Linked DNA regions of Plantactinospora sp. BC1. The protein of the gene in region 1 binds, or shares a complex with, the protein of each later gene. Links are inferred from orthologs where the notes say so. Each region holds a gene or a part of one and is shown on either strand. Other genes may lie near its edges.

What was found.
Region 2: the proteins of rpsG (region 1) and tig are in contact, whole or in part, in a crystal structure (PDB 3GTY), measured with the Thermotoga maritima proteins. The link is inferred for Plantactinospora sp. BC1 from one-to-one orthologs. Residues at the interface, in WP_004081843.1 of Thermotoga maritima: Lys34, Lys52, Lys55, Glu59, Arg62, Gln63, Glu66, Asn67, Lys69, Val71, Arg95, Ala109, Lys110, Lys111, Gly112, Arg113, Pro114, Glu117, Glu121, Ile124, Ala125, Tyr127, Asn128, Asn129, Thr130, Gly131, Lys135, Asp139, Arg142, Met143; in WP_004081061.1 of Thermotoga maritima: Glu122, Val124, Val129, Leu130, Tyr133, Glu188, Gly259, Ile262, Tyr263, Glu266, Ser270, Glu273, Gln274, Glu277, Arg308, Gln311, Ile312, Ser315, Tyr316, Glu325, Arg329, Arg336, Leu363, Phe366, Trp367, Arg373, Leu377, Arg381, Leu384, Glu387.

Annotation. Positions count from the first base shown.
Region 1 is NZ_CP028158.1:6,036,443-6,050,462, reverse strand. The notes cover bases 742-3,653. They hold rpsG (30S ribosomal protein S7), read left to right. Parts: upstream 742-1,918; coding sequence 1,919-2,389; downstream 2,390-3,653. Other genes in these bases: fusA (elongation factor G), read left to right, coding at 2,476-3,653; rpsL (30S ribosomal protein S12), read left to right, coding at 1,543-1,917; C6361_RS38340 (hypothetical protein), read left to right, coding at 742-1,051. In the rest of the region: more of C6361_RS38340, read left to right, coding at 173-741; more of fusA, read left to right, coding at 3,654-4,572; tuf (elongation factor Tu), read left to right, coding at 4,809-6,002; rpsJ (30S ribosomal protein S10), read left to right, coding at 6,359-6,667; rplC (50S ribosomal protein L3), read left to right, coding at 6,679-7,341; rplD (50S ribosomal protein L4), read left to right, coding at 7,338-7,991; rplW (50S ribosomal protein L23), read left to right, coding at 7,988-8,290; rplB (50S ribosomal protein L2), read left to right, coding at 8,303-9,142; rpsS (30S ribosomal protein S19), read left to right, coding at 9,158-9,439; rplV (50S ribosomal protein L22), read left to right, coding at 9,477-9,974; rpsC (30S ribosomal protein S3), read left to right, coding at 9,974-10,852; rplP (50S ribosomal protein L16), read left to right, coding at 10,856-11,281; rpmC (50S ribosomal protein L29), read left to right, coding at 11,281-11,517; rpsQ (30S ribosomal protein S17), read left to right, coding at 11,514-11,795; rplN (50S ribosomal protein L14), read left to right, coding at 11,909-12,277; rplX (50S ribosomal protein L24), read left to right, coding at 12,281-12,595; and 4 more genes.
Region 2 is NZ_CP028158.1:6,898,002-6,912,006, reverse strand. What follows is about bases 9,458-12,354. They hold tig (trigger factor), read left to right. Parts: upstream 9,458-10,178; coding sequence 10,179-11,531; downstream 11,532-12,354. Other genes in these bases: C6361_RS30245 (ClpP family protease), read left to right, coding at 11,740-12,354. In the rest of the region: C6361_RS30320 (tetratricopeptide repeat protein), read right to left, coding at 1-1,118; C6361_RS30315 (Lrp/AsnC family transcriptional regulator), read right to left, coding at 1,308-1,781; C6361_RS30310 (APC family permease), read left to right, coding at 1,894-3,297; C6361_RS30305 (GNAT family N-acetyltransferase), read left to right, coding at 3,290-3,871; C6361_RS30300 (class I SAM-dependent methyltransferase), read left to right, coding at 4,249-4,875; C6361_RS30290 (NUDIX hydrolase), read right to left, coding at 6,173-6,670; C6361_RS30285 (HD domain-containing protein), read left to right, coding at 6,755-7,315; C6361_RS30280 (NUDIX hydrolase), read right to left, coding at 7,312-7,779; C6361_RS30275 (helix-turn-helix transcriptional regulator), read right to left, coding at 7,782-8,540; C6361_RS30265 (hypothetical protein), read left to right, coding at 9,191-9,433; more of C6361_RS30245, read left to right, coding at 12,355-12,384; C6361_RS30240 (ATP-dependent Clp protease proteolytic subunit), read left to right, coding at 12,397-13,065; ATP-dependent Clp protease ATP-binding subunit ClpX, read left to right, coding at 13,284-14,005. UniProt on the Bacillus subtilis protein: Involved in protein export. Acts as a chaperone by maintaining the newly synthesized protein in an open conformation. Functions as a peptidyl-prolyl cis-trans isomerase.

The DNA.
Region 1 (14,020 bases):
GCCCGGCGGCGCCGGGTGCCGGCCCGAGCTACCGGACGTGACCGGACCGGCGGTGGACGGCCCTGCGACGGTAACCTGACCTTGGCACGACGTGTCGGGCCCGGTCGACGGATTCTCCTCGGCCGGTCGGTTCCGCCCTGGTTGGCGGCTCGGTGGTTGCAGGGGGAGTTCCGTGACGGAGGAGGCGCAGCCACCCCGGGTGGAGCGCGCGGCGGACGAGACGCCGGGGCAGCCGGCAGCGGACCAGCCCCGCTACCACGAGCCCTCGTACGCGCTGCCGACGGATGCGCCGCTGCCGGCGTCGACGCCGCTGCCGGGCGCCCCGGGACAGCCAGCTCCGGCGGGGCACGAGTGGGCCCGTCCCGCGTCGGGCCCGCCGGCCCCGGCGAACCCCGGTGCGGCCTGGTCGGGTACCCCCTCCGGCCCGGCGCCGGTGGGGGTGCGCGGGGCGGCGTACCCGATGCCGGAGGCGTTCCGGACCGACCCGCAGGCGGCCCCGGCCGGGTACCCCGGGACGGGCGGACCGGCCGGTGGAGCGGGCCTGGCCGGCGGCGCGCGGTTCGGGGCGGTGCCGGCGCCGCCACGGGAGTCGATGCGGGCGCCGAGCCGGGTGGACGCGGTCCCGGGTACCCCGTTCGGCCTGGTACATCTGGAGGTGGCACCGGTCACCTCGGGGCCGGCGGTGGCCTCGCTGGTCACCGGGGGCGGATCGGTGCTGGTCGCCTTCGCCGGCGGCTGCCTCGGCCTCGCCGGCAGCAGCCCGGCGGACTGGGGTGGCTGGGTGGCTGGCGCCTTCGCGGTGCTCGCCGGGCTGCTCGGGGTGACCGGCCTGCTGCTGGGGGAGCTGGGGCGCCGGCAGACCTCGCCGGGCGCTCGGCCGCTCTGGCCCGGTCGCCGCGGCCCGGCGCCCGGAACCGCACCGGGTGCCACGGCGCCGCCGGTCCGGTTCACCGGCCGGGGCCTGGCGATCGCCGGGATCAGCTGTGCCGGCGTCGGCCTGGCACTGACCGTGATCGCGCTGGCCGTGGCGGTGCTGCTGCAACTGGCCTGAGCGCGGTCACGGGCGGGCCGGTCCGGGCGGCGGATGTCGGGTTACCGGGCCGACGGGCCGATCGCGAGATCAGCCGGTACACTTGAAAACCGGCAGTGCTTCTCGGGAGCGACGCGGAGATCCGGGCCTGGCCGGGGGTTGCTCGACAACCTTCCGGAGTCCTGTTTTGACGTGCCCACTCACGGTAGGTACTCTTTCCTCTCGTGCCCGGGCATGCCCGGGCAACTCGTGCGTGTGCCCGAGCCCACATGGTGGCAATCGAGCAACGTCACGACAAAGTCGAAACGAGTCGGCTACGCCCCAGCGTGCCGACGGGCTGGAATCCGGCGTCGACGAGCGGCGGCGGAGACCGCGAGCGGGCGACACGCCCGACCGCGGGTGCCGGGACCGTCCCGAGACGGCCCTGGTTGGAAGGTAAGAGAGCCACCCGCGTGGGGGGCTAAGACACACGGCGCGGTCGCAGAGGGCGGCCGAAGGGAGCGGAAAACCCGGTGCCCACGATCCAGCAGTTGGTCCGCAAGGGCCGCCAGGCGAAGACGAGTAAGACCAAGACGCCGGCGCTGAAGGGGAGTCCTCAGCGGCGCGGCGTGTGCACGCGCGTGTACACCACCACCCCCAAGAAGCCGAACTCCGCGCTGCGCAAGGTCGCTCGGGTGAAGCTCAGCAGCCAGATCGAGGTGACCGCCTACATCCCGGGCGTCGGGCACAACCTCCAGGAGCACTCCCTCGTGCTGGTCCGTGGTGGCCGGGTGAAGGACCTTCCGGGCGTGCGCTACAAGATCGTCCGCGGTTCGCTGGATACCCAGGGTGTCCGCAACCGCAAGCAGGCCCGCAGCCGCTACGGCGCGAAGAAGGAGAAGAGCTGACATGCCGCGTAAGGGCCCTGCTCCGCGCCGGCCGCTGGTCGCGGACCCGGTTTACAACTCCCCGCTGGTCACCCAGCTGGTGAACAAGATCCTGCTCCGTGGCAAGCGTCAGCTCGCCGAGCGCATCGTCTACGAGGCCCTGGAGGGCTGCCGGGAGAAGTCCGGCACCGACCCCGTGGTCACCCTGAAGCGGGCGATGGACAACGTGAAGCCGACCCTGGAGGTGCGCAGCCGCCGGGTCGGTGGCGCGACCTACCAGGTGCCGGTCGAGGTCAAGCCGCAGCGTGCCACCACGCTGGGCCTGCGCTGGCTGGTCACCTACTCCCGCGCCCGCCGGGAGAAGACGATGGTCGAGCGGCTGATGAACGAGCTGCTCGACGCGAGCAACGGTCTCGGCGCCGCCGTCAAGCGGCGTGAGGACACCCACAAGATGGCCGAGTCCAACAAGGCCTTCGCGCACTACCGCTGGTAACGGCCTCCGGGTTCCGGCGCGGTTAGCCGCGCCGGGGCCCGGCACCGGTCGCGATCACACCGACGAGACGACAAGTAGGGATTGAAGTGGCCGCCGCAGACGCGCTCGCCAACGTACGCAACATCGGCATCATGGCGCACATCGATGCCGGTAAGACCACTACCACCGAGCGAATCCTGTTCTACACCGGCATCACCTACAAGATCGGTGAGGTCCACGAGGGCGCCGCCGTCATGGACTGGATGGAGCAGGAGCAGGAGCGGGGCATCACCATCACCTCCGCCGCCACCAAGTGCGAGTGGAAGGGCCACACGATCCAGATCATCGACACGCCCGGCCACGTCGACTTCACGGTCGAGGTCGAGCGGTCGCTGCGGGTCCTCGACGGTGCGGTGGCCGTCTACGACGGCGTCGCCGGCGTGGAGCCGCAGACGGAGAACGTCTGGCGTCAGGCCGACAAGTACAACGTCCCCCGGATGTGCTTCGTCAACAAGCTCGACCGGACCGGCGCGGACTTCTTCCGCTGCGTGCAGATGATGATCGACCGGCTCAACGCCACCCCGCTGGTGCTCCAGGTGCCGATCGGCGCCGAGTCCGACTTCATCGGCGTGGTGGACCTCGTCGGCATGCGTGCCCTCACGTGGCGCGGGGAGACCCAGAAGGGCGAGGACTACGCGGTCGAGGAGATCCCGGCCGAGCTGGCGGAGACCGCCGCCGAGTGGCGCGAGAAGCTGCTGGAGACCCTGGCCGACGTCGACGACTCGGTGATGGAGAAGTACCTCGAGGGCGAGGAACTCTCGGTCGAGGACATCCAGGCCGGCATCCGCCGCGCCACCATCGAGGGCAAGGCCAACCCGGTGCTCTGCGGTACCGCGTTCAAGAACAAGGGCATCCAGCCCATGCTCGACGCGGTGGTCGCCTACCTGCCGTCGCCGCTGGACATCCCGGCGATCGAGGGCACGGCCGCCGACGGGGAGACCCCGTTGCAGCGCAAGCCGTCGACCTCGGAGCCCTTCTCCGGTCTCGCGTTCAAGATCCAGACCGACAAGCACCTGGGCAAGCTGACCTACTTCCGGGTCTACTCCGGCGTGGTCGAGTCCGGGTCCCAGGTGGTCAACTCCACCAAGGACCGCAAGGAGCGGATCGGCAAGATCTACCAGATGCACGCCAACAAGCGGGAGGAGCGCAGCTCCGCCAAGGCTGGCGACATCATCGCGGTACAGGGCCTGAAGCAGACCACCACCGGTGACACCCTCTGCGACCCGGCCAACCCGGTCATCCTGGAGTCGATGACCTTCCCGGAGCCGGTCATCGAGGTCGCGATCGAGCCGAAGACCAAGGCCGACCAGGAGAAGCTGAGCACCGCCATCCAGCGGCTCGCCGAGGAGGACCCGACCTTCCGGGTCAAGCTCGACGAGGAGACCGGCCAGACGGTCATCTCCGGCATGGGCGAGCTGCACCTGGACATCCTGGTGGACCGGATGCGCCGCGAGTTCAACGTCGAGGCGAACATCGGCAAGCCGCAGGTGGCGTACCGGGAGACCATCCGCCGCAAGGTGGAGAAGATCGAGTACACCCACAAGAAGCAGACCGGTGGTTCGGGGCAGTACGCCCGGGTCATCGTCAGCCTCGAACCGCTGCCGCTGGACAACGACTCGCCGACGTACGAGTTCGCGAACGCGGTCACCGGTGGGCGGATCCCGCGGGAGTTCATCCCGTCGGTGGACGCCGGTGCCCAGGACGCCATGCAATACGGCATCCTCGCCGGCTTCCCGCTGGTGGGTGTGAAGCTGACCCTGCTGGACGGCCAGTACCACGAGGTCGACTCGTCGGAAATGGCCTTCAAGATCGCCGGTTCGATGGTGCTGAAGGACGCGGCCCGCAAGGCCGATCCGGCACTACTCGAACCGATGATGTCGGTCGAGGTCACGACGCCCGAGGAGAACATGGGCGACGTGATCGGCGACCTCAACTCCCGCCGGGGCATCATCCAGGCGATGGAGGAGCGCAGCGGCGCTCGCATCGTCCGGGCCCTGGTGCCGCTGTCGGAGATGTTCGGCTATGTCGGCGACCTGCGGTCGAAGACCCAGGGCCGGGCTAGCTACAGCATGCAGTTCGACTCCTACGCCGAGGTTCCCGCGAGCGTGGCGAAGGAGATCATCGCGAAGGCGACGGGTGAGTGAGCGGAAACGCGCACTGACCCGGTGCCGGGCCGGTGATACCGCGAGCGCGGCGGGCGGGTAATCTCGCCCGCGGCGCCCACGGGCCGGGCTGCTAGACCGGGCCTGAAGGTTTCACCGCCGCAAGACCCACATGACTTCCCGGCCGGGAACCCTCGGTCGGAAAGGCTGTCGACAGAGTCCTGAGCGCCGAATGGCGTGCCGGGCGTACGAACCAAGAAGTCCACAGGAGGACACCAGTGGCGAAGGCGAAGTTCGAGCGGACTAAGCCGCACGTCAACATCGGCACCATTGGTCACATCGACCACGGTAAGACGACGCTGACGGCGGCCATCACCAAGGTCCTGCACGACAGGATGCCGGACCTGAACCCGTACACGCCGTTCGACGAGATCGACAAGGCGCCGGAGGAGAAGGCCCGGGGCATCACGATCTCGATCGCACACGTCGAGTACCAGACCGAGGCGCGGCACTACGCACACGTCGACTGCCCCGGTCACGCCGACTACATCAAGAACATGATCACCGGTGCCGCGCAGATGGACGGCGCGATCCTGGTGGTCGCGGCGACCGACGGCCCGATGCCGCAGACCCGCGAGCACGTGCTGCTGGCCCGCCAGGTCGGCGTTCCCTACATCGTCGTGGCGCTGAACAAGAGCGACATGGTCGACGACGAGGAGCTGCTCGAGCTGGTCGAGCTCGAGGTCCGCGAGCTGCTCTCGGCGCAGGAGTACCCCGGTGACGACCTGCCGGTCGTCCGGGTCTCGGCGCTGAAGGCGCTCGAGGGCGACCCGGAGTGGACCGACAAGCTCATGGACCTGATGAGCGCCGTCGACACCGCCATTCCGCAGCCGGAGCGCGAGACCGAGAAGCCGTTCCTCATGCCGATCGAGGACGTCTTCACGATCACCGGTCGGGGCACCGTGGTGACCGGCCGCGCCGAGCGCGGTGTGCTCAAGCCGAACGAGGAGGTGGAGCTCGTCGGTATCCGCGAGAAGTCGCAGAAGACGGTCTGCACCGGTATCGAGATGTTCCGCAAGCTGCTCGACGAGGCCCGTGCGGGTGAGAACGTCGGTCTGCTGCTGCGTGGCATCAAGCGCGAGGACGTCGAGCGCGGCATGGTGGTCGTCAAGCCCGGCACCACCACCCCGCACACGGAGTTCGAGGCGACCGTCTACATCCTCTCCAAGGAGGAGGGCGGCCGGCACACCCCGTTCTTCCAGAACTACCGTCCGCAGTTCTACTTCCGGACCACGGACGTTACCGGCGTCGTCACGCTGCCCGAGGGCACCGAGATGGTCATGCCGGGTGACAACACCACGATGTCGGTCAAGCTGATCCAGCCGATCGCGATGGAGGAGAACCTGAAGTTCGCCATCCGCGAGGGCGGCCGGACGGTCGGCGCCGGGTTCGTCACGAAGATCGTCAAGTAATCAAGTAATTCAGGTAACCCCGATTAGCGTTGCCGTGCGGTAGTACGGCATACTGGTCAGGTTGCGTACCGGCGGGGTGGCTGGCTGTCAGCAGCCAGCCACCCTTGCTGGGCGTCCGGAGGTAGTTGATCTATCCCCGGCGCCCCGATACTTCCCGCACGGGCGGGACCGCCTCGGACTTTCCGGGGTGGAGTCCGGCCCCGGGGTGCGACACGCCCGACCGCGGGGGTCGGACAGCACGGGAACTGGGCAGCGCCCGAGCCCGGCATGGAACATCCCGCTCCCCCTCCGGGAGAGCGGCTCCGCTGGAGCGGGCGGGCGGGACGGACAAGGCGAGAGAAGGAACAGAGGCCACCATGGCGGGACAGAAGATCCGCATCCGGCTCAAGGCGTACGACCACGAGGTGGTCGACTCCTCGGCGCGCAAGATCGTTGAGACGGTGACGCGTACCGGGGCTCAGGTCGCGGGCCCGGTGCCGCTGCCCACGGAGATCAACCGTTTCTGCGTGATCCGTTCGCCGCACAAGTACAAGGACTCGCGTGAGCACTTCGAGATGCGCACGCACAAGCGTCTGATCGACATCATCGACCCGACCCCCAAGACGGTCGATTCGCTCATGCGCCTCGACCTGCCGGCTGGCGTCGACATCGAGATCAAGCTGTAGGGACCGGACTAATGGACAGGCAAGTGAAGGGCATCCTGGGCGCCAAGCTCGGCATGACCCAGGTCTGGGACAACAACAAGGTTGTCCCGGTGACCGTGGTGCAGGCCGGACCGTGCGTCGTCACCCAGGTCCGCACCGCTGAGAAGGACGGCTACTCCGCGGTCCAACTGGCGTACGGCGTGGTCGACCCCCGGAAGGTCAAGAAGCCGATCGGCGGCCACTACGCCAAGGCCAACGTGGCGCCGCGCCGGCACATCGTCGAGCTGCGCACCACCGACGCCGCCGACTACGAGCTGGGTCAGGAGGTCAGCGTCGAGGCGTTCGCCGTCGGTACGCCGATCGACGTGACCGGCCGCACCAAGGGCAAGGGCTTCGCCGGTCCCATGAAGCGGCACGGCTTCCACGGTCTGCGCGCCAGCCACGGTGTCGAGCGCAAGCACCGCTCGCCCGGTTCGATCGGCGCCTGCGCGACCCCCGGCCGCGTCTTCAAGGGCACCCGGATGGCCGGCCGGATGGGTGGGGCGCGCTACACGGTGCAGAACCTCACCATCCAGGCGGTCGACCCGGAGAACAACCTGCTCCTGGTCCGCGGCGCCGTCCCCGGCCCCAAGGGCGCGCTGGTGCTGGTCCGCTCGGCCGCCAAGGTCGTGGCCAAGAAGGGCGGTGCGGCATGACCACCGTTGACGTGCTGACCGCCGAGGGCACCAAGAGCGGCTCGGTCGAGCTGCCCGCCGAGGTCTTCGACGTGCAGGCCAACATCGCGCTGATGCACCAGGTCGTGGTCGCCCAGCTCGCCGCCGCGCGGCAGGGCACGCACAAGACCAAGACCCGTGGCGAGGTCGCCGGTGGCGGCAAGAAGCCGTACAAGCAGAAGGGCACCGGTCGGGCCCGGCAGGGTTCGATCCGCGCGCCGCAGTTCGCCGGCGGTGGCGTCGTGCACGGGCCGGTCCCGCGTGACTACAGCCAGCGGACCCCGAAGAAGATGAAGGCCGCCGCGCTGCGGGGTGCCCTCTCGGACCGGGCCCGCGGCGGCCAGGTGCACGTGGTCGAGACCTTCGTCTCCGGCGACAAGCCGTCGACCAAGGCAGCCCTCACCGCGCTGCGCAAGGCGACCGAGGCCAGGCGGGTGTTGGTCGTGCTCAGCAGCACCGACGAGCTGAACTGGCTCTCGCTGCGCAACGAGCCCCGGGTACACCTGCTGGAGGCGAGCCAGCTCAACACGTACGACGTGCTGGTGGCCGACGACGTGGTCTTCACCAAGGAGGCCCTGGACGAGTTCCTGGGTGTCCGTGGTGGGGCGCAGGGTGAGGAGAGCGAGAAGTGAGCACCATCGCCGACCCGCGAGACATCATCTTCGCGCCGGTCGTCTCAGAGAAGAGCTACAGCGAGCTGAACAAGAACTGGTACACCTTCCTGGTGCACCCGGACGCCAACAAGACCGCCATCAAGATCGCGATTCAGCAGATCTTCGACGTGCGCGTCCTGACGGTGAACACGCTCAACCGCGAGGGCAAGCGCAAGCGCACCCGCACCGGGTACGGCAAGCGCAAGAACACCAAGCGGGCGATGGTGAAGCTGGCTGACGGTGACCGTATCGAGGCCTTCGGCGGCCCGGTCAGCTGAGGGGTATAGACAATGGCTATCCGTAAGTACAAGCCGACGACGCCGGGCCGGCGTGGCTCCAGCGTCGCCGACTTCGCCGAGATCACCCGGTCCACCCCGGAGAAGTCGCTGCTGGTTCCGCTGCCGAAGAAGGGCGGGCGTAACGCCCACGGCCGGATCACCACGCGGCACCACGGTGGCGGGCACAAGCGGCAGTACCGTCTGATCGACTTCAAGCGGGTCGACAAGGACGGCGTGCCGGCGAAGGTCGCGCACATCGAGTACGACCCCAACCGCACCGCGCGGATCGCGCTGCTGCACTACCTCGACGGCGAGAAGCGGTACATCCTCGCGCCGAAGGACCTGAAGCAGGGCGACCGGGTCGAGTCCGGTCCGGGCGCCGACATCAAGCCGGGCAACAACCTGCCGCTGCGCAACATCCCGGTCGGTTCCACCGTCCACGCGGTGGAGCTGCGTCCCGGCGGTGGCGCCAAGCTGGCCCGCTCGGCCGGCGTCGGCATCCAGCTGCTGGGCCGGGAGGGGGCGTACGCCACGCTGCGGATGCCCTCCGGCGAGATCCGGCGGGTCGACGTGCGCTGCCGGGCCACCATCGGTGAGATCGGCAACGCCGACCAGTCAAACATCAACTGGGGCAAGGCCGGCCGGATGCGCTGGAAGGGCCGTCGCCCGACCGTCCGTGGTGTGGCGATGAACCCGGTCGACCACCCGCACGGCGGTGGTGAGGGTAAGACCTCCGGTGGTCGTCACCCGGTGAACCCGCAGGGTAAGCCCGAGGGTCGTACCCGGCAGAAGGGCAAGGCGAGCGACCGCCTCATCGTCCGCCGCCGCTACGCCACCCGTAAGCGCGGCTAAGGGAGATAGGTAGACATGCCTCGCAGCCTGAAGAAGGGCCCGTTCATCGACGACCACCTGCTCAAGAAGGTGGAGACGCAGAACGAGAAGGGCTCGAAGAACGTCATCAAGACCTGGTCGCGCCGTTCGACGATCATCCCGGACATGCTCGGGCACACGATCGCCGTGCACGACGGGCGCAAGCACGTCCCGGTGTTCATCACCGAGGCGATGGTCGGGCACAAGCTCGGTGAGTTTGCGCTGACCCGCACGTTCAAGGGTCACGAGAAGGACGACCGGAAGAGCCGCCGGCGCTGAGCGCCGACCACGGATAAAGGATCAAGGGGTTTCAGCGATGCCAGTAAAGGGCGACGCTCCGGTGCTTCCGGGCGCGCGGGCGGTTGCGCGACACGTGCGCATCTCGCCGACCAAGGCGCGCCGGGTGGTCAACCTCGTCCGCGGTCTGCCCGCGAAGGAGGCGCTCACGGTGCTGCAGTTCGCGCCGCAGGCGGCGAGTGAGCAGGTTTACAAGGTGCTCGCGAGCGCGATCGCCAACGCGGAGAACAACGAGCGGCTGGACCCCGACGCGCTGCTCGTCAGCGAGGCGTTCGTGGACGAGGGCCCGACGATGAAGCGGTTCCAGCCTCGGGCGCAGGGCCGGGCGTACCGGATCCGCAAGCGGACCTGCCACATCACCATCGTGGTGGAGGCCGTGGCGCCGACGGCCCCGGCCGGGCGGGGTGCGGCGAAGAAGGCCGCTCCGGCCAAGGCGACCAAGTCGACCGAGCCGGCCGCGACCGAGCCGACGACCGAGGGCGGCCAGACGCAGAGCAAGACGGAGGGTGCCGAGTAATGGGGCAGAAGGTTCACCCGCACGGGTTCCGGCTCGGCATCTCGACCGACTGGAAGTCCCGCTGGTACGCGGACAAGCTCTACAAGGACTACATCGCCGAGGACGTCAAGATTCGGCGGATGATGTCCAAGGGCCTGGAGCGGGCCGGCATCTCGAAGGTCGACATCGAGCGGACCCGGGACCGGGTGCGGGTCGACATCCACACCGCCCGGCCGGGCATCGTCATCGGCCGCAAGGGCGCCGAGGCGGACCGCATCCGTGGCGAGCTGGAGAAGCTGACCGGCAAGCAGGTGCAGCTCAACATCCTTGAGGTGAAGAGCCCGGAGTCGGACGCGCAGCTCGTCGCGCAGGGCGTGGCCGAGCAGCTCTCCAGCCGGGTCAGCTTCCGGCGGGCGATGCGTAAGGCCATGCAGTCCGCGATGAAGAACCCGATCGTGCGGGGCATCCGGGTGCAGGTCTCCGGCCGGCTCGGCGGTGCCGAGATGAGCCGTACCGAGTTCTACCGCGAGGGTCGGGTGCCGCTGCACACGCTGCGGGCCAACATCGAGTACGGCTTCTTCGAGGCCCGGACCACCTTCGGCCGGATCGGCGTGAAGGTCTGGATCTACAAGGGCGACGCCGTACCCGGTCGGGAGGCCCCGGCCGAGACGGGTCCGGCGCGTCCGCGCCGCGAGCGGGGCGACCGTCCCGACCGGCCGCGTCGCGGCCGTTCCGGTTCCTCCGGCACCACGCCGGGTGGCACCGAGGCGGGTCGGGCCGCGCAGGCGGAGGCCTCCGGTACGCCCGCCGAGGCGACGAACGACAGCGCCGCGCCGGCCACCGCCGCGGCGACTCCGGCGGGTTCCGCCGGAACGGACAGCTCAGCGCAGGAGGGCTGACAGATGCTGATGCCGCGCAAGCCCCCGAAGGGCTTCCGCAAGCCGCACCACCCCGACCGCCACGGCGCGTCGAAGGGCGGCAACCGGGTGGTGTTCGGCGAGTTCGGAATCCAGGCGCTCGAGCCCGCGTACGTGACCAACCGGCAGATCGAGTCGGCACGTATCGCGATGACCCGGCACATCAAGCGTGGTGGCAAGGTCTGGATCACCGTTTTCCCGGACCAGGCCCTGACCAAGAAGCCGGCCGAAACGCGGATGGGTTCCGGTAAGGGCTCGCCCGAGTGGTGGGTGGCGAACGTGAAGCCGGGGCGGGTGCTCTTCGAGATGTCCTTCCCCAACGAGCAGATCGCGCGAGAGGCGATGCGTCGCGCGATCCACAAGCTCCCGATGAAGTGCCGCATTGTGACGCGCGAAGTGGGTGAAAGCTGATGGCCGCGGGCGTGAAGGCCAGCGAGCTGCGTGAGCTCTCCGAGGAGGAGCTGGTCAGCCGGCTCCGGGAGGCCAAGGCGGAGCTGTTCAACCTCCGCGTCCAGTCGGCGACCGGTCAGCTGGACAACAACCGCCGGCTCCAGGTCATCCGCCGGGAGATCGCCCGGATCTACACGATCATGCGTGAGCGTGAGCTTGGGCTTTCGGCCGCGCCGACTGAGGTGACTGCATCATGAGTGACGAGACCACCACCACCGCGCAGGCGCGGGCTCAGCGCAAGGTCCGGGAGGGCCTCGTGGTGAGCGACAAGATGGAAAAGACCGTGGTCGTCGAGGTCGAGGACCGGGTCAAGCACGCGCTGTACGGCAAGGTCATGCGCCGCACCAGCAAGCTGAAGGCGCACGACGAGCAGAACGCGTGCGGCGTGGGCGACCGGGTGTTGCTCATGGAGACCCGTCCGCTCTCCGCCACCAAGCGGTGGCGGGTTGTGGAGATCCTCGAGAAGGCCAAGTAAGAGCCGTACCGCAGGCTCAGGGTTCCGCCAAGCTCAGCCGGCACGGTACTTCGGTCGACGAAGGCAGGCCGGATGAACCGCCGGCTGAGAACTGGCAGACATAGGAGATAGACGTGATTCAGCAGGAGTCGCGACTGCGCGTCGCCGACAACACGGGTGCCCGGGAGATCCTGTGCATCCGGGTGCTCGGTGGCTCCGGTCGGCGCTACGCGGGCATCGGCGACGTCATCGTGGCCACGGTCAAGGACGCCATTCCCGGTGCCGGTGTGAAGAAGGGCGACGTCGTCAAGGCGGTCGTCGTCCGCACCGCCAAGGAGAAGCGGCGGCCGGACGGCTCGTACATCCGATTCGACGAGAACGCGGCCGTGATCATCAAGGATGGTGGCGACCCACGAGGTACCCGTATCTTTGGCCCGGTTGGCCGTGAGCTGCGGGACAAGCGGTTCATGAAAATCATCTCGCTCGCGCCGGAGGTGTTGTAAACCGTGAAGGTCAAGAAGGGCGACACAGTCATCGTCATCGCCGGCAAGGACAAGGGTGCCAAGGGCAAGGTCATCGCGGCCTACCCGCGGCAGGACAAGGTCCTGGTCGAGGGCGTGAACCGGGTCAAGAAGCACACCCGCATCCGCACCACCCAGCGCGGGGCGAAGACCGGCGGCATCGTCACGCAGGAGGCCGCGATCCACGTCTCGAACGTGATGGTCGTGGACTCCGACGGCAACCCGACGCGGGTCGGGTACCGGATCGACGAGGGCGGCCAGAAGGTCCGCATCGCGCGTAGCACCGGTAAGGACCTGTGATGACGGCAACCGAGACCAAGACGCTGCCCCGGCTCAAGCAGCGGTACCGCGAAGAGATCGTGGGGCAGCTCCGCGAGCAGTTCCAGTACGGCAACCCGATGCAGGTGCCCGGACTGGTCAAGATCGTCGTCAACATGGGTGTCGGCGAGGCGGCCCGGGACGCGAAGCTGATCGACGGCGCCGTACGCGACCTGGCCACCATCTCCGGCCAGAAGCCGCAGGTCCGCCGGGCCCGCAAGTCCATCGCGCAGTTCAAGCTCCGCGAGGGCATGCCGATCGGTGCGAAGGTGACCCTGCGCGGCGACCGGATGTGGGAGTTCCTGGACCGGCTCCTCTCCATCGCGCTGCCCCGGATCCGGGACTTCCGCGGTCTGGACGGGCGCAAGCTCGACGGGAACGGCAACTACACGTTCGGCCTGACCGAGCAGTCGGTGTTCCACGAGATCGACCAGGACCGGATCGACCGCGTACGGGGCATGGACATCACGGTGGTGACCACCGCCAAGACCGACGACGAGGGCCGGGCGCTGCTCAAGCTCCTGGGCTTCCCGTTCAAGGAGAACTGAGGACTGATATGGCGAAGAAGGCGCTGATCCTCAAGGCCGCCGCGAAGCCGAAGTTCTCGGTTCGCGCGTACACCCGCTGCCAGCGTTGCGGGCGGCCGAAGGCGGTCTACCGCAAGTTCGGCCTCTGCCGGGTCTGCATCCGGGAGATGGCCCACCGCGGTGAGCTGCCCGGCGTGTCGAAGGCTTCCTGGTGACACTGCGCCCCATCCGTGGGTGGCGGAGCGAGGACCGCGACGCCACCCGCTTTGGGCCCAGCCACGTCCCGACCGATATCCGGGGCGAGGATCGCAACGCCGTAGGCCCGGGCCACTGCCCCGGGAACCCCGGCGAGAAAGGCTGACGAGATCCATGACGATGACCGACCCGATCGCAGACATGCTGACGCGTCTGCGTAATGCCAACCAGGCGTACCACGACCGGGTGACGATGCCCTACTCGAAGATCAAGGCGAACATCGCCGAGGTCCTCAAGTCCGAGGGCTACATCGCCACCTGGGCTGTCGAGGAGCCCGAGGAGGGCGTCGTCGGCAAGCGACTGGTCGTCGAGCTGAAGTACGGCCAGAACCGGGAGCGGAGCCTGGCCGGCATCAAGCGCGTGTCCAAGCCCGGCCTCCGGGTGTACGCCAAGTCGGACGGGCTCCCGCGGGTGCTCGGTGGACTGGGCGTGGCGATCATTTCGACGTCCCAGGGGCTGCTGACCGACCGGCAGGCCCGCAAGCGGAGCGTTGGCGGGGAAGTCCTCGCCTTCGTCTGGTAACGGGAGACAGAGAGAAATGTCGCGTATTGGACGTAAGTCGATCCCGGTGCCCTCCGGCGTCGAGGTGACCATCGACGGCTCGACCGTCAAGGTCAAGGGGCCG
Region 2 (14,005 bases), 850 kb from region 1 along the record:
CCGCGTACCGCCTCCTCGGGGGCGACCACCACGCCGTCCGGGTCGAAGCCGCGCAGGTTGACGTAGAGCTGCCCGTCGGGGAAGTGGTCGGCGTTGCGGTGTGCCCAGTACAGCGTCAGGGCGCTCTTGCCCACCCCGGCCGAACCGGAGACCACGGCGGTGGCGCCGGTACCCGAGGGCGGGTCGAGGAGCCCGTCCAGTTCGGTCAGTTCGTACTCCCGGCCGGTGAACGCGACCGGCGGCGCCGGCAGTTGTCGCGGCACCGACGGCGACGCGGTGGTGGCGGTGCCGGCCGGGGGCCGCTCCGGGGCCGGCGCGGGCGGGCCGTCCAGCGTCGGGTCGTTGGTCAGGATCTGCCGGTGCAGTCGGCGCAGCGCCGGGGCCGGGTCCATGCCCAGTTCCCCGGCCAGCCGGGACCGGACCTCCTGGTAGTGCCGGAGCGCGTCGGCCTGCCGGCCGCAGCGGTAGAGCGCGGTCATCACCTGCCCGGCGATCCGCTCGTCGAACGGGTACCCAGCGGCGCGGGCGGCCAGTTCGCCGAGGAGTTCGGCATGCCGGCCGGCGGCGAGGGCGAGATCGGCCAGGTCGAGTTCGGCGGCCAGCCGCTCGGCGGCGAGCGTGGTCCGGAGCCCGGCCAGCCAGGGCGTGTCGAGGGTGCCGAAGGGCTCGCCCCGGCAGAGCGACAGCGCCGCTTCGAGCAGTGCCGCCGGGGTCTCGCCGTCGATCCGCGGTGTTGACGGGGCTTCGCCGCCGGTGTCGAGGCTCTCGGGACGGGCGAGGGAGCGGGCCCGGGCGAGCAGCCGGCGGAACCGGTGCAGGTCGACCGCGTCCGGCTGCACCGTCAGCAGGTACCCGTCCGACCGGTGGGTGATGGCGAGCCCGCCGCTGCCGCCGAGCAGGGTACGCAGCCGGGAGACGTACCCGGCCAGCGCGTTGCGGGCGTGCCGGGGCCGGTGCTCGCCCCAGACCCGGTCCAGCAGCCGGTCGGCCGGGACGATCCGGTTGGCGTCGACCAGCAGCGCCGCCAGTACGCAGCGCTGCCGCGCGTGCCCGAGATCGAGCGGCCGCCCGTCGACCAGGGCCCGCACCTCGCCGAAGAGCAACAGCTCCACCGCCATCGCCGGCCGTACCTCCTGACCCGGGTCACGTTCGGTGACGCCGTGACAGCAGGATGCCGCACCGTACCGGTGCCGAGCAGCCTATTTCGCGACTGCCGGGCGGTCCCCGGCCGCGCTGGCTCGGTCAGCGGAGGTGGAGGTTGAGTCAGCGGAGGTTGGCTCAGCGGAGTTGGGTCAGCGGAGGTTGGGTCAGCGGAGTTGGCTCAGCGGCAGGGGTCCACGGGTCTTCACCGTGCGGATGGCGAAGGTGCTGCGGGCGTCCACGATCGCCGGGATGACCAGGATCTGGTCGATCAGCAGCCGCTCGTACGCGGCGAGGTTGGCCACCGCCGCCTCCACCAGGAAGTCGGCGGAGCCGGAGATCACGTGACAGGCGACGACCTCGGGGATGCCGCTCAGCACCGACTCGATCCGGGCCGCCGTCTCCCGGGAGTGCTGCCCGACCTTCAGCTCGATGAAGACCGTCAGGTCCAGCCCGAGCCGGGCCCGGTCCAGCTCGGCCCGGTAGCCGGCGATCAACCCGTCCTGTTCGAGGGCGCGTACCCGACGCAGGCAGGCCGACGGCGAGAGCGCGACCGCCTCGGCGAGGTCGACGTTGGCGATCCGCCCGTCGGTCTGGAGGCGGTCGAGGATCGCCCGGTCCGTGGAGTCGTACGAGGCCATCGGCACATGATGCGGCAACATCTGCATGTCACGCAACGATGTTGCGTAGCAGCGAGTCCAGGCGCGCACATTTGCCATCGTATGCCTCGGGTACGCTGCAAGACTCCATGGCATGACCAGCGTGACGAGCCTGACCGGCCAGCGTGCGGCCGTCGTACCCGATCTCGGTGTGCTGCGCGGAGCCGCGCTCTACGTCGGAGCCCTGCTCGGGCCGGGCCTGCTGCTGTTGCCCGGCCTGGCGGTGACCCGGGCCGGACCGGCGTCGATCCTGGCCTGGGCCGGCCTGCTGGTCGCGTCCGGCCTCTTCGCGGTCGTCTTCGCCGCCCTCGGCGTGCGTCACCCGTCGGCCGGCGGAGTCCGGGCGTACGCGGAGGCGGGTCTCGGTCCCCGGGTCGGCCGGGCGGTCGCCTGGTGCTTCCTCGCCGGGGTGGTCACCGGTGCGCCGATCGTCTGTGTCACCTGCGGAAACTACGTCGCCGACCTGCTCGGCGGCGGCGTCGGGCTCGCCTGCGCCACCGCGGCCGTGCTGCTGCTCGGCACCCTCGGGGTGACGCTGCGCGGCGTCCGTACCTCGGCCACGGTGCAGTTCGGCCTGGTCGTGCTGCTCGTCACGATCGTCGTCGGCGCGGTCGCCGGGGCGGCACCGGCGAGCAGCACCGCCAACTGGACGCCGTTCGCGCCGCACGGCTGGGCGGCGATCGGCCCGGCGGCCTCGACCCTGATGCTCGCCTTCGTCGGCTGGGAGGCGATCGCACCGCTGACCAACCGGTTCGCCGAGCCCCGCCGGCAACTCCCGGTCGTCATCGGCATCGCCTTCGGCGTCACCACCGTGATCTACCTGGCGCTCGGCGCCGTCACCGTCGCCGCGCTCGGCCCGCAGGCGAGCACGTCGGTGCCGCTCGCCGCGCTGCTCACCCTCGCCGTCGGCCCGGCCGGGCAGACCGTGGCCGCCGTCGGCGCGGTGGTGCTCACCGTCGGCGCCGTCCTCGCGTACCTCTCCGGCGCCGGCAGCCTGGCCCGCTCGCTGGCGCCCGGCCGGGTCGCCCGGGACACGGTTCCACCGTGGCTGGTCGCCGCCCTCCTCGGCTCGGGCGCCCTGCTGATCGGGCTGCTCGGCAGTGGGATGATCAGCCTGGCCACCCTGGTCAACGTGCCGACGACGTTCTTCCTGGTCGTCTACCTCGGCTGCACCGCCGCCGCCTGTCGGGTGCTGGCGGGGCCGCTGCGGGCGGTCGCCGCCGTCGCCTTCGGCGCGGTCGTCGTGGTGCTGGCCTTCAGCGGGTACGCCCTGATTCCCGCCGCCTGCGTCACCGCACTGGCCCTGCTCGCCGCACGCCGGCCCGGCCGCCTTCGGCTCCGCCCGCGGGCCGATGCCTCTTCCTCGCGGGCCGATGTCTCTTCCCCGCAGGCCGGTGCCTCTTCCTCTTCCCCGGACGCCGGCGCCGGTCGGTCGGGGCTCGTGCCGGGTCAGCCCGGGTGCGACGGAGATCAGGAACGATACTGGGAGCATGTCTGAGCTGGCACTGCCGATCCGTACCGAGCGACTGCTGCTGCGGCAGTACCGTCCCGACGACGTGGACGCGCTGTACTCCTACTACAGCGACCCAGTGGTCGCCCGCTACATCCCGTGGGAGCCGTGGACGCGCGAGTTCGCGGCCGAGATGGTCGGCCGGCGGATCCACTACACCAGCATCACCGGGATCGAATCCCGGCTGGCGGTGGTGGTGGAGCACAAGGGCGAGGTGGTCGGCGACCTGATCCTGTGGCCGGCCGACGAGACGCTGTCCCGGGGCGAGATGGGCTGGGCCTTTCACCCGTCGGTCTCCGGCCGTGGCTTCGCCACCGAGGCGGTACGCGCGTTCCTCGGCGTCGCCTTCACACACTGCGGGATGCATCGGGTGATCGCACAGCTCAACGCGTTGAACGAGGCGTCGGCGCGGCTCTGCGAACGGGTCGGCATGGTCAGGGAAGCGCACCTGCGGCGGGACTACTGGACCAAGGGCACCTGGGCGGACAACCTGATCTACGGGCTGCTGGCGGAGGAGTGGGCCGGTCCCGGCGACCCGGTCGGCCGGGCGCGGCCACGGTAGCGCGGGCGGCTGGAGCGTTGCCGCCACCACCACCGTGGCCGGCGGCTGGTCAACCGGTCCGGGCGGCTTCGGCCACCACGAGGAACCTGTAGGTGGTGGTCGTCGAGCGGAGACCGGCGGCGGTGACGCTGCGGACGGTCAGGGAGTGGTACCGGGCGGCACGATCTCGTACGACCCGTTGCTGCGAACTAGCCACCACCCGGCCCACGAGCCCGGCTCAGGAGCGGGACGTGGAGCTGATGGCTGGCAACAGGCCGCCCGGGGCCGCCGACCGCGCCGTGAGACATGAGCAGGATCTCGCGCGGCGCTGTGATCCTAAGGAGCCCTGTGCCGATAAATGAGTCGGCAAGCGCCACCCGCACTCGTAGCGTCCGAGGATGGGCAGCAACGACGAGCGCGACTTGGTCCGACGCGGGTACGACGCACTCTCCTACCACTATCGATCGGACGATGCCGACGACGGTCAGTACGCCCCCTGGCTCGCGGGCCTGCATCGCCGCTTACCGGCGTCAGCAGCGGTCCTCGACCTCGGATGCGGGTGCGGCGTGCCGGTCGCCCGCTTCCTCGCCAACGCTGGGCACCACGTCACCGGCGTCGACATCAGCGACGTGCAGATCGAGCGGGCACGCCGCCTGGTACCGACCGGCACCTTCTTCCGTGACGACGCCACGCAACTCGACCTGCCACCGGGCTCGTTCGACGCCGTGGTCTGCCTCTACGCCCTCATCCACATGCCCCTGGCCGACCAACCCCGGCTCCTCAACAGCATCGCCACCTGGCTACGCCCCGGTGGCTGGCTGCTGACCACCGTCGGCAACAGCGCCTGGACCGGTACCGAGGACAACTGGCTCGACGGCTCCGCCACCATGTGGTGGAGCCACGCCGACGCCCCCACCTACCGGTCCTGGCTACAACAGGCGGGACTGACGATCACAGCCGAGGACTTCATCCCGGAAGGCGCCAGCGGACACGCCCTCTTCTGGGCGCAGCGCCTACAGAGCTGACCAGTCCCGCGACGCGCCGAGTCCGAAACCCCATCCACCTGATCATCGATTCGGTGTTCGGCGTAGATCGTGCGCCCCGGATCCTGGCTGTGATCGCCATACGGATGCGGCGGATGAGGCGCTCCGGTCCGTAGGTGTCCAAGTCCTCGGCGGCGACAAAACCGCCCCGGAAGGGAGACGGCGCTACTGGCCCGCGAATGGCCCGCAAGATCGATCAGAGCCGGAAACAGAACGGTCCAGGCTCGGCGAAACCACCGCTGACCTGGGCCGGAAGGACTGGAGCGGGCGACGGGAATCGAACCCGCACCGTCAGTTTGGAAGATCGTTTCCGCCTGCCCAGATCTGTCCGTTGTGCCTGGTCAACGGCGGGATGGCGATGACCGGTACTGCCCGCTGGTGACCGTCTACGGCATCGGCTTCTGGCACGTGGCTGGCACGCGCTCGACCTCAGGGCGACTGGCCGGCGTCGTACGGCTTCCCGCCCCGGCCTTCGGGCCGGGACGGCTTGCCGTGGCGCCGGTTCACCGTGCGCCTGGACCACGTACTCCGGTGGCAAGCCGCGAAGCGGCTCGGCAGTGATCGCCCTACGCTCGACGATGCCCCAGCAACCCGTGCGATCGTCACGGCATTGTCCGGTGGCATCCCCGGACAACGACCGACGCATTACGAGATCAAAACGGGCGGCCCGACAAGCTGCGCGGACGGCGGTCTACCAGCGTTTCTGCTTCTCCTCATCTCTCGCCGCTCTCCCGCCGTCAACCGGCCTCTTGCGGACCGCTCATGGCCGACGGGATTGCCCCTGCCATCTAGGCTGAGCGGCATGCGCTGGCCCGTGTACCTCGCCTATCTGTCGACTTTCGCCATCTTGACAGCGGCTGGGCTCTTCCTCAGCGACTGGCCTTGGTGGGCACTCGCCGTGGCCGGTGCAATCGCCATGCTTCCGGTGATAGTGATCGACCGAGTTCTCCCGGCTCGCCGGAACAGACGCCAGTCCAGCTAGTAGCCGCATGCATTGCCGCATCGCCCTGGTTTACCAGCTGCTTGAAAGCGGATTTCCTCGTCGGGCAGTCGTAGACCGTCCAGCCTCCCCGGACGGGGCCAAGGTGGAGTGCGCTACCGGACGAACGACCTTGACCCCGTCTGAAGAGGCTGGTAGCCCTTGTGGTGCCCGATGAGGTGATCTGCAGCGCATCTCGTGTCGTCATCCGGCGGCCCAAGGGGCTTCCCGCCCTCCGCGCGCTCAGGCGGCGGCGCGTGCGGCCGGTCAAGGGCCGCCTTGAAGACGTACAGAAACGTCTCACGGCTCGGGCAGGGTCTCAGGCTGCGGACCCGCCATCATTCCGTGTTCGGCATAGATCGTGCGCCCTCGGGTCCTGCCTGCGATCGCCGTACGGATGCGACGGATCAGGCGGTCTGGCCCGTAGTCGTCCAAGTCCTCGACGGCGACAAACCGCCACTCGGTGATTTCGCCGTCGGTGAAGGCGATGCGGCGTTGGCGGTCACCGTCGAAAGGGCCCGCGTCGAAGACGAAAAGGAGCTTGTCACCCTCGTTGGCAGCGGGCGCCCAGTCGATGACGAGGAGAGCGCCCACGTCAACTGTGAGACCAAGCTCCTCCTGAACCTCCCGCATGCAAGCGGCGCGGGGTGACTCGCCGAGCTGGACGTAGCCACCAGGGATCTCCCAGCCCTGCTTGTAGCTGGGGCGCACGAGGAGCACGCGGCCGGCGGCGTCAAAGAAGAGGGCGCCTGCGGCAACGCGTGGCGTTGCCATAGGTGGCTGCTGGGAGGCGGTCACTCCCGGCAGCGTAGATGTGCTTCCCACCGCCAGCACGCGCCACGCGGGTAGGGAGGCATGGAGCGGCTACGTAGGCTCCTTCACATGACCGCTGCTGTCGCTGCCGCTCGCTCCCTCGCCCGGCAGCGGCTAGAGGAGACGCTGCCTCGCCGGTGGCGACATGTCCAAGCCGTCGCAGCCAAAGCAGATGAAGCTGCTGGTGCGGTCCCGTCCTCGGATCGGGAAACCTTGATCGCTGCCGCGTGGCTTCACGACGTGGGCTACAGCCCGGGACTTGTGGATACCGGCTTCCACTCGCTGGACGGTGCCCGGTGGCTCCGGCGACAACAGGTTGACGAGCGCGTCACCGCACTGGTCGCCCATCACTCCTGTGCCTGGCTGGAGGCAGAGGAGCGCGGGCTCGGCCAGGCGTTGCGCGAGGAGTTCGAGCGGGAAGAAGGCCCGGTCACCGATGCTCTCTGCTACGCCGACATGACGACCGGTCCGGACGGGCAGAGCTTCGAGGTGCTGGAGCGGTTGGCGGAGATCTGCTCCCGTTACGGACCTGAGCATCTGGTGACCCGTTTCATCAATCGGGCCGAGCCGGAGATCGTGGCCGCAGTGCGGCGTACGGAGCAGCGGTTGGCCCGGAGGTCGCTGGCTTAACCGATGTAGGGATCGCGGCGATCGTAGCCGTGCTCGATCCGTAGTCGGATCGATGGGTGAATGGTCAGATCGTCCAGCTCGTCGCGTGCTACCCAGCGGACGGAAGGTGACTCGTCGCTGGTTGTCGGGCTGCCGTCTCGGTATTCGGCCCGGAAGCAGACGGAGAACTGCTGGCGTACCTGGCCGTCGGAGTACTCGACGACATGGTTGGGGTCGGAGTAGACGCCGACGATCCCGGTCACCTCCACGTCGATGCCGGTCTCCTCGTGCGTCTCCCGGACCGCCGTGTCGGCGATGTACTCACCGATCTCGTGGCCGCCGCCGGGGATGGACCACAGTCCGTTGTCGGCCCGCTGGATGAGCAGTACGCGGTCCTGGTCGTCCCGAACGAACACGGTGACGGCGACAACGATGCTGTTGGCCTTCGGCGCGTCTGGCTCGTGGTAGTGATCGGTCCTGGTCATGTCTAGGCTGTCACCTCTGCCGGCCAGGCCGGGCGTGCTGCGGCCTCCACCCGGTCGAAGCTGTCGGCGTACGTGTCGAACAGGTCGCCGCCGGAGAGCTTGCGGATGTGCAGCACCGGGGCGTGGGGGGCAGGGAAGCCGTAGACGTGGGTGTTGACCAGCATCTCGTCGTCAAAACGGTAGATCGAGTTGTAGAGCGTGGTGTGGTGGAAGCGCACCTGCGTGTTGGCGACGCCTCGTAGGTGGCGGTAATACCGCATGACCTGCTCGATCTTCGCTCTCATGACCCCGGCGGTTCCCTCCTCGACGCTCTTCAACGCAATCGCCTTCGCCTCAGGGTCGCCGAGCAGGACACGGACCTTCACTCCCTCAACCGCCTTGGTTTTCAGAAGGTGGACCAGCCTGGGCTCTTGCTCCACGAGGAACAGGCCGGCGTAGACCAGGATGCCGATCTGGCTGTCTGCGTTGCGGAGGAGCCTGCCCCAAAGGTCGGACGGTACTGCGGCACGCCGGGGGTAGACCTGTACAACCTCCGACTGAGCTATCCGGGTCGCCCTCTCCGACGAGACCGCGTTTGGCCACAGGTACGACTCACTCTCGCGGACCAGGGCCGCGATCGCGTGCCGGTGACGGGGGTACGGCGTCCGGTCCTGCGTCATCCATCGTTCGACGCTCTTCGGATCGACGCCCAGCTTCTCGGCGACGGCGACGGGAGTCAGCCCGTTGCGCAGAAGTACGTCACGTAGCCGGTCGTTCGGCATGCCCTGACCCTCGCCCTGGACAAGTGGGGACGGGTTCAAACTAGTCAAGACGTCCCAAGTTGTCCAACCGTGGGGTCGGAGCGTCTCCGTTTCTGATCGACCCTGTTGGCATCGGTCTTCCGACCTTCGAGCCGCTGTCACCTGGGAAGAGAGAGTCGATGTCACAAGGCGCCGGTGCCATCAGCGGTCGGTGGGAGTGGCACCGCTGTTCAGGCGAGCGGTGGCGCGGCCGTCGTCTCTGGACTGTGCGGGCTCGGGTCCGGTGACTGTTTCGTGAGCTGGGCGTCGGGGTGGGTGCCGGCGCCAGGCCGCACGGTCGACGTACGGCCGTCCGAATGCCCGCCCGCCTCGACGCCCGTCCAACGAGTGGGGAGGGATGGCGGGTGGTTCCAAGCCGGGTGACCTGTTGTTGCTGGATGGTCACGCGTCGGTCCAGTTCGCCGGAGGCCGGTCGATCCTGCTCCGAGTGACCGTGGTCTGTGGCCGTCCGACATACCACGGCTGGTGTTGGCTGACCGGCTACGTCCTCGATCAGCGCGGGCAGGCGCTCGACCGGCGCGACGTCTTCGTCCGCCTCGCCGGCCTCCGTCTGGCCGCTCCGGCTCGGCGTTCGGTCTCGGCGGGACGTCCGCCGGTAGCGAGGGGGCGTCGTGTTCGACCTTCGGGTGCGGCTCGGCGAGGTGATCCGGCTGTCCGCCGCCGACCGGCTCCGTCCGACAGAGGGCCCGGTGGTGCTGTGGGTGACCGGCGTACGGCTGGTGGCGAATCGGCCGGAGCAGGACGAGTGGGTGTGGCTGGAGGGCGTGAAGATCGGCTACGACGGTCGTTCCGGCGACCAGGCCCAGGTCCTCGTCCGTGCCTCCCGGCTGGCCACCGACCGATCCTCGCAGTGAGCCTCTACCTGTCGGGCCGGCGACCGGAGGGAGCCGCTTGCCGCGCAGGTGCTACTTGACCAGCCCGTCCCACACCAATGGCCCGCAAGATCGATCAGAGCCGGAAACAGAACGGCCCAGGCTCGGCGAAACTGCCGCTGACCTGGGCCGGAAGGACTGGAGCGGGCGACGGGAATCGAACCCGCACCGTCAGTTTGGAAGACTGAAGCTCTGCCATTGAGCTACGCCCGCGCTCGCCCCGATCATCTCGGGACGCGACGGATAGCCTAACGGGTCGCCCCGCCCCCTGGATACCGGCATCCCGCCGAGCGCCGCCCACCCCTCACCGACAGCCGCCCACCCCTCACCGACAGCCGGAACCGGAAGTGCCAGCACCCCGCGTACGCCAGGATCAAGCTGGATCGGGACGACACGGCGGTCCGGCACGGAGACCGGGCGGGCGCGACCCTGACCGGACGGCATACACTCTTCACCGCCACGGGGTGTGGCGCAGCTTGGTAGCGCACTCGCTTTGGGAGCGAGGGGCCGTGGGTTCAAATCCCGCCACCCCGACTGTCGCCCGCGGCTGTGGCTGCGGGGGAGAGCCTCGGTCGCGGGGCGGGTGAGCCTCGGCTGCGGGGTGAGTCCTACCACCCCGCGCCGTCAGCCGCCGCTGCCGGCTCGCCTACACTCGATGGGCTGAAGACCGGCGATGGGCTGAAGACCGGCCCAGAATTAAGATCGAGATCCGTCAAGGAGTACGCCTGTGAAGAGCACCGTCGAGACTCTGAGCCCGACGCGCGTGCGGCTCGCCATCGAGGTGCCGTTCGTCGAGCTCGAGCCGAGCCTCAAGAAGGCGTACCGGGAGATCGCCTCGCAGGTCAACGTCCCGGGCTTCCGGCGCGGCAAGGTGCCGGCCGCCGTGATCGACCAGCGGGTCGGCCGGGGCACGGTGCTGAACGAGGCCGTCCAGGACGCCATCCCGGAGAACATTCTCGCCGCGGTCCGCGAGCACGACGTGAAGACGCTGGGCCGGCCCGAGGTCGAGATCACCGAGTTCAACGACGGTGACTCGCTGAAGTTCACCGCCGAGGTCGACGTCCGGCCCGAGATCACGCTGCCCGACCTCTCCACGGTCGAGGTGACCGTCGACGAGCTCCAGATCGACGAGAGCGAGATCGACGCCCAGGTTGCCAGTCTGCGGGAGCGGTTCGCCACCCTCAAGACGGTCGAGCGGGCCGCCCAGGAGGGCGACTACGTGCAGATCGACCTGGCCGCGACCGTCGACGGCGAGGAGGTGCCGGGTGGCTCGGCCACCAACATCTCGCACGAGGTCGGCAGCAAGCAGCTCCTGCCGGGGCTGGACGAGGTGCTGGTCGGCCTCTCGGCCGGCGACTCGACCACCTTCCAGACCCAGCTCGTCGGCGGCGACTTCGCCGGCCGGGACGCCGACGTCGCTGTGACGGTCCGCACGGTCAAGGAGAAGGAACTTCCGCCGCTCGACGACGATTTTGCTCAGCTCGCCAGCGAGTTTGACACCCTCGACGAGCTGCGTGGCGACATCCGCGAGCGGGTGAGCCGGTCGAAGAAGATCGAGCAGATCTACGCCGCCCGGGACCGCGCCCTGGAGCAGATGGTGGCGGCCGCCGACGTGCCGGCTCCGGAGGGGGTCGTGCGCGAGGAGGTCGAGCACCGCAAGCAGGCCATGGTCGACCAGCTTGAGCGGATCGGCGCCTCCCTGGAGGAATACCTGACCTCCGAGGAGAAGACCGAGGAGCAGATCGACGCCGAGCTGAAGGACGCGGCCACCGAGGGAGTGAAGATCCAGCTGCTGCTGGACACCCTGGCCGACGCCGAGCAGGTCCAGGTCTCCGACGACGAGTTCGGGCACGAGATCGTGCACCGGGCGCAGCGCGCCGGGATGGCCCCTCAGCAGTACTACGACCAGCTCGTCCGCTCCGGCGCGGCCGGCGCGGTCTTCGGCGACGTCCGGCGCGGCAAGGCGCTGGCCATGGTGATGGAGCGGATCAAGATCACCGACTCGGCCGGCAACCCGATCAACATGGACGAGCTCCGCGCCGCGAGTGGCGAGGAGCACGACCACGACCACGAGCACTGAGCCGCGCGGGGTCGCGGACCGCCGGGCCCGGACGCTCCGCTCCGGGCCCGACCAACCAGAACCCCACCGGGTACGCCCCGGCGGTCAGCACGCCGCTGCCGTACCGCCGGCAACTGCGCTGTTAGCGAACAGTGCCCGGACCGGGACGTTACGACCCCGGCCAGCGGTTAATGTCGGGCGTAAGACGCACGGAGAGCGAAGGGCTGCCATGACTGGTTCAGACTTCTCAGCTATGCCCCTGCGGGTGACCGAAGCCCGCGGTGCGGACGCACTTGGTGGCAACCTCGACGACTCGGTCTACAACCGGCTGCTCAAGGAGCGGATCATCTTCCTTGGCAGCGAGGTGACCGACCAGGTCGCCAACCGCATCTGCGCACAGCTGCTGCTACTCGCCGCGGAGGACCCCGGCCGCGACATCAACCTGTGGATCAACTCGCCGGGTGGCTCGGTCTACTCCGGCATGGCGATCTACGACACCATGCAATTCATCGACAACGACGTCTCCACGGTCGCCATGGGCATGGCCGCCTCGATGGGCCAGCTCCTGCTCTGCGCCGGCACCAAGGGCAAGCGTTACGCCCTGCCACACGCGCGGATCATGATGCACCAGCCCTCCGGCGGCATGGGCGGTACGGCATCGGACATCGCCATCCAGGCGGAGCAGATGCTCTACACCAAGCGGATGTTCCAGGAGCGGGTGGCCCACCACACCGGCCAGGACCAGGCCCAGATCGAGGCCGACTCGGACCGGGACCGCTGGTTCACCGCCACCGAGGCCAAGGACTACGGCTTCATCGACAAGGTGATCACCGGAGCCGCGCAGGTTCCGGAAGGCGCCGGGACCCTGAGCTGAGGAGCGGAAACGATGACTGACCCGACCCTGCTTGCCGGTGGTGGCTTCCAGCCCGTGCACAACCGGTACGTCCTGCCCTCCTTCGTCGAGCGCACCTCGTACGGCGTCAAGGAGTCGAACCCCTACAACAAGCTCTTCGAGGACCGGATCATCTTCCTCGGCGTGCAGGTGGACGACGCGTCGGCCAACGACGTGATGGCCCAGCTGCTGACGCTGGAGGGCACCGACCCGGACCGCGACATCATCATGTACATCAACTCGCCCGGCGGCTCGTTCACCGCCATGACGGCGATCTACGACACGATGCAGTACGTCCGGCCGGACATCCAGACCGTCTGCCTCGGGCAGGCGGCCAGCGCCGCGGCCGTACTCCTCGCCGCCGGTACCCCCGGCAAGCGCATGGCGCTGCCGAACTCCCGGATCATCATCCACCAGCCGGCCACCGAGGGCGGCTACGGGCAGGGCTCGGACATCGAGATCCAGGCTCGGGAGATCCTCCGGATGCGTACCCAGCTCGAGGAGATGCTCTCCCGACACTCCAACCAGCCGATTGAACGAGTCCGTCGTGATATCGACCGTGACAAGTTCATGACTGCCGAGGAGTCTCGTGAGTACGGCCTGGTCGACACCATCCTGACCAGCCGAAAGAAGGGCCTGCTCGCGGCGAACGCCTCGAGCTGATCATCTTGGGTCAGAGGCCGGCCGGCCGGCTGTCCGGCGGCCGGCCTCTGACACACCCGTTTTGGGGGTCGGAGAAACCTCGCGCAGCGGGTAACGTCGGTTCTGCACCGCCCACGGCCGGTCGGAACCGGCCGGCGAAGAGAACCGACGGGGTGTACCGTCCGCAGGCCAGGGCCTCCGCTCAGCGAGGCTGGCCGATGAGCGCAGGGAGAACGTAGGTGGCACGGATCGGCGACGGTGGCGACCTACTGAAGTGCTCCTTCTGCGGTAAGTCGCAGAAGCAGGTCAAGAAGCTCATCGCGGGCCCCGGGGTCTACATCTGTGACGAGTGCATAGACCTCTGCAACGAGATCATCGAAGAGGAGCTGGCCGAGTCCGGCGAGGTGAAGTGGGAAGAGCTTCCCAAGCCGATGGAGATCTGCCAGTTCCTCGACCAGTACGTCGTGGGTCAGGACCAGGCGAAGAAGGCCCTCGCGGTCGCGGTCTACAACCACTACAAGCGGATCCAGGCGGAGTCGGCCGGCGGGCCCGGCGCGAGCGACGGCGTGGAGCTGTCGAAGTCCAACATCCTGCTGATCGGCCCGACGGGGTGCGGCAAGACACACCTGGCCCAGACCCTCGCCCGGATGCTGAACGTGCCGTTCGCGATCGCCGACGCCACCGCGCTGACCGAGGCGGGCTACGTCGGCGAGGACGTCGAGAACATCCTGCTCAAGCTGATCCAGGCCGCCGACTACGACATCAAGCGGGCCGAGACCGGAATCATCTACATCGACGAGGTCGACAAGATCGCCCGAAAGTCGGAGAACCCGTCGATCACCCGGGACGTCTCCGGTGAGGGTGTGCAGCAGGCGCTGCTCAAGATCCTCGAAGGTACCGTGGCGAACGTGCCGCCGCAGGGTGGCCGGAAACACCCGCACCAGGAGTTCATCCAGATCGA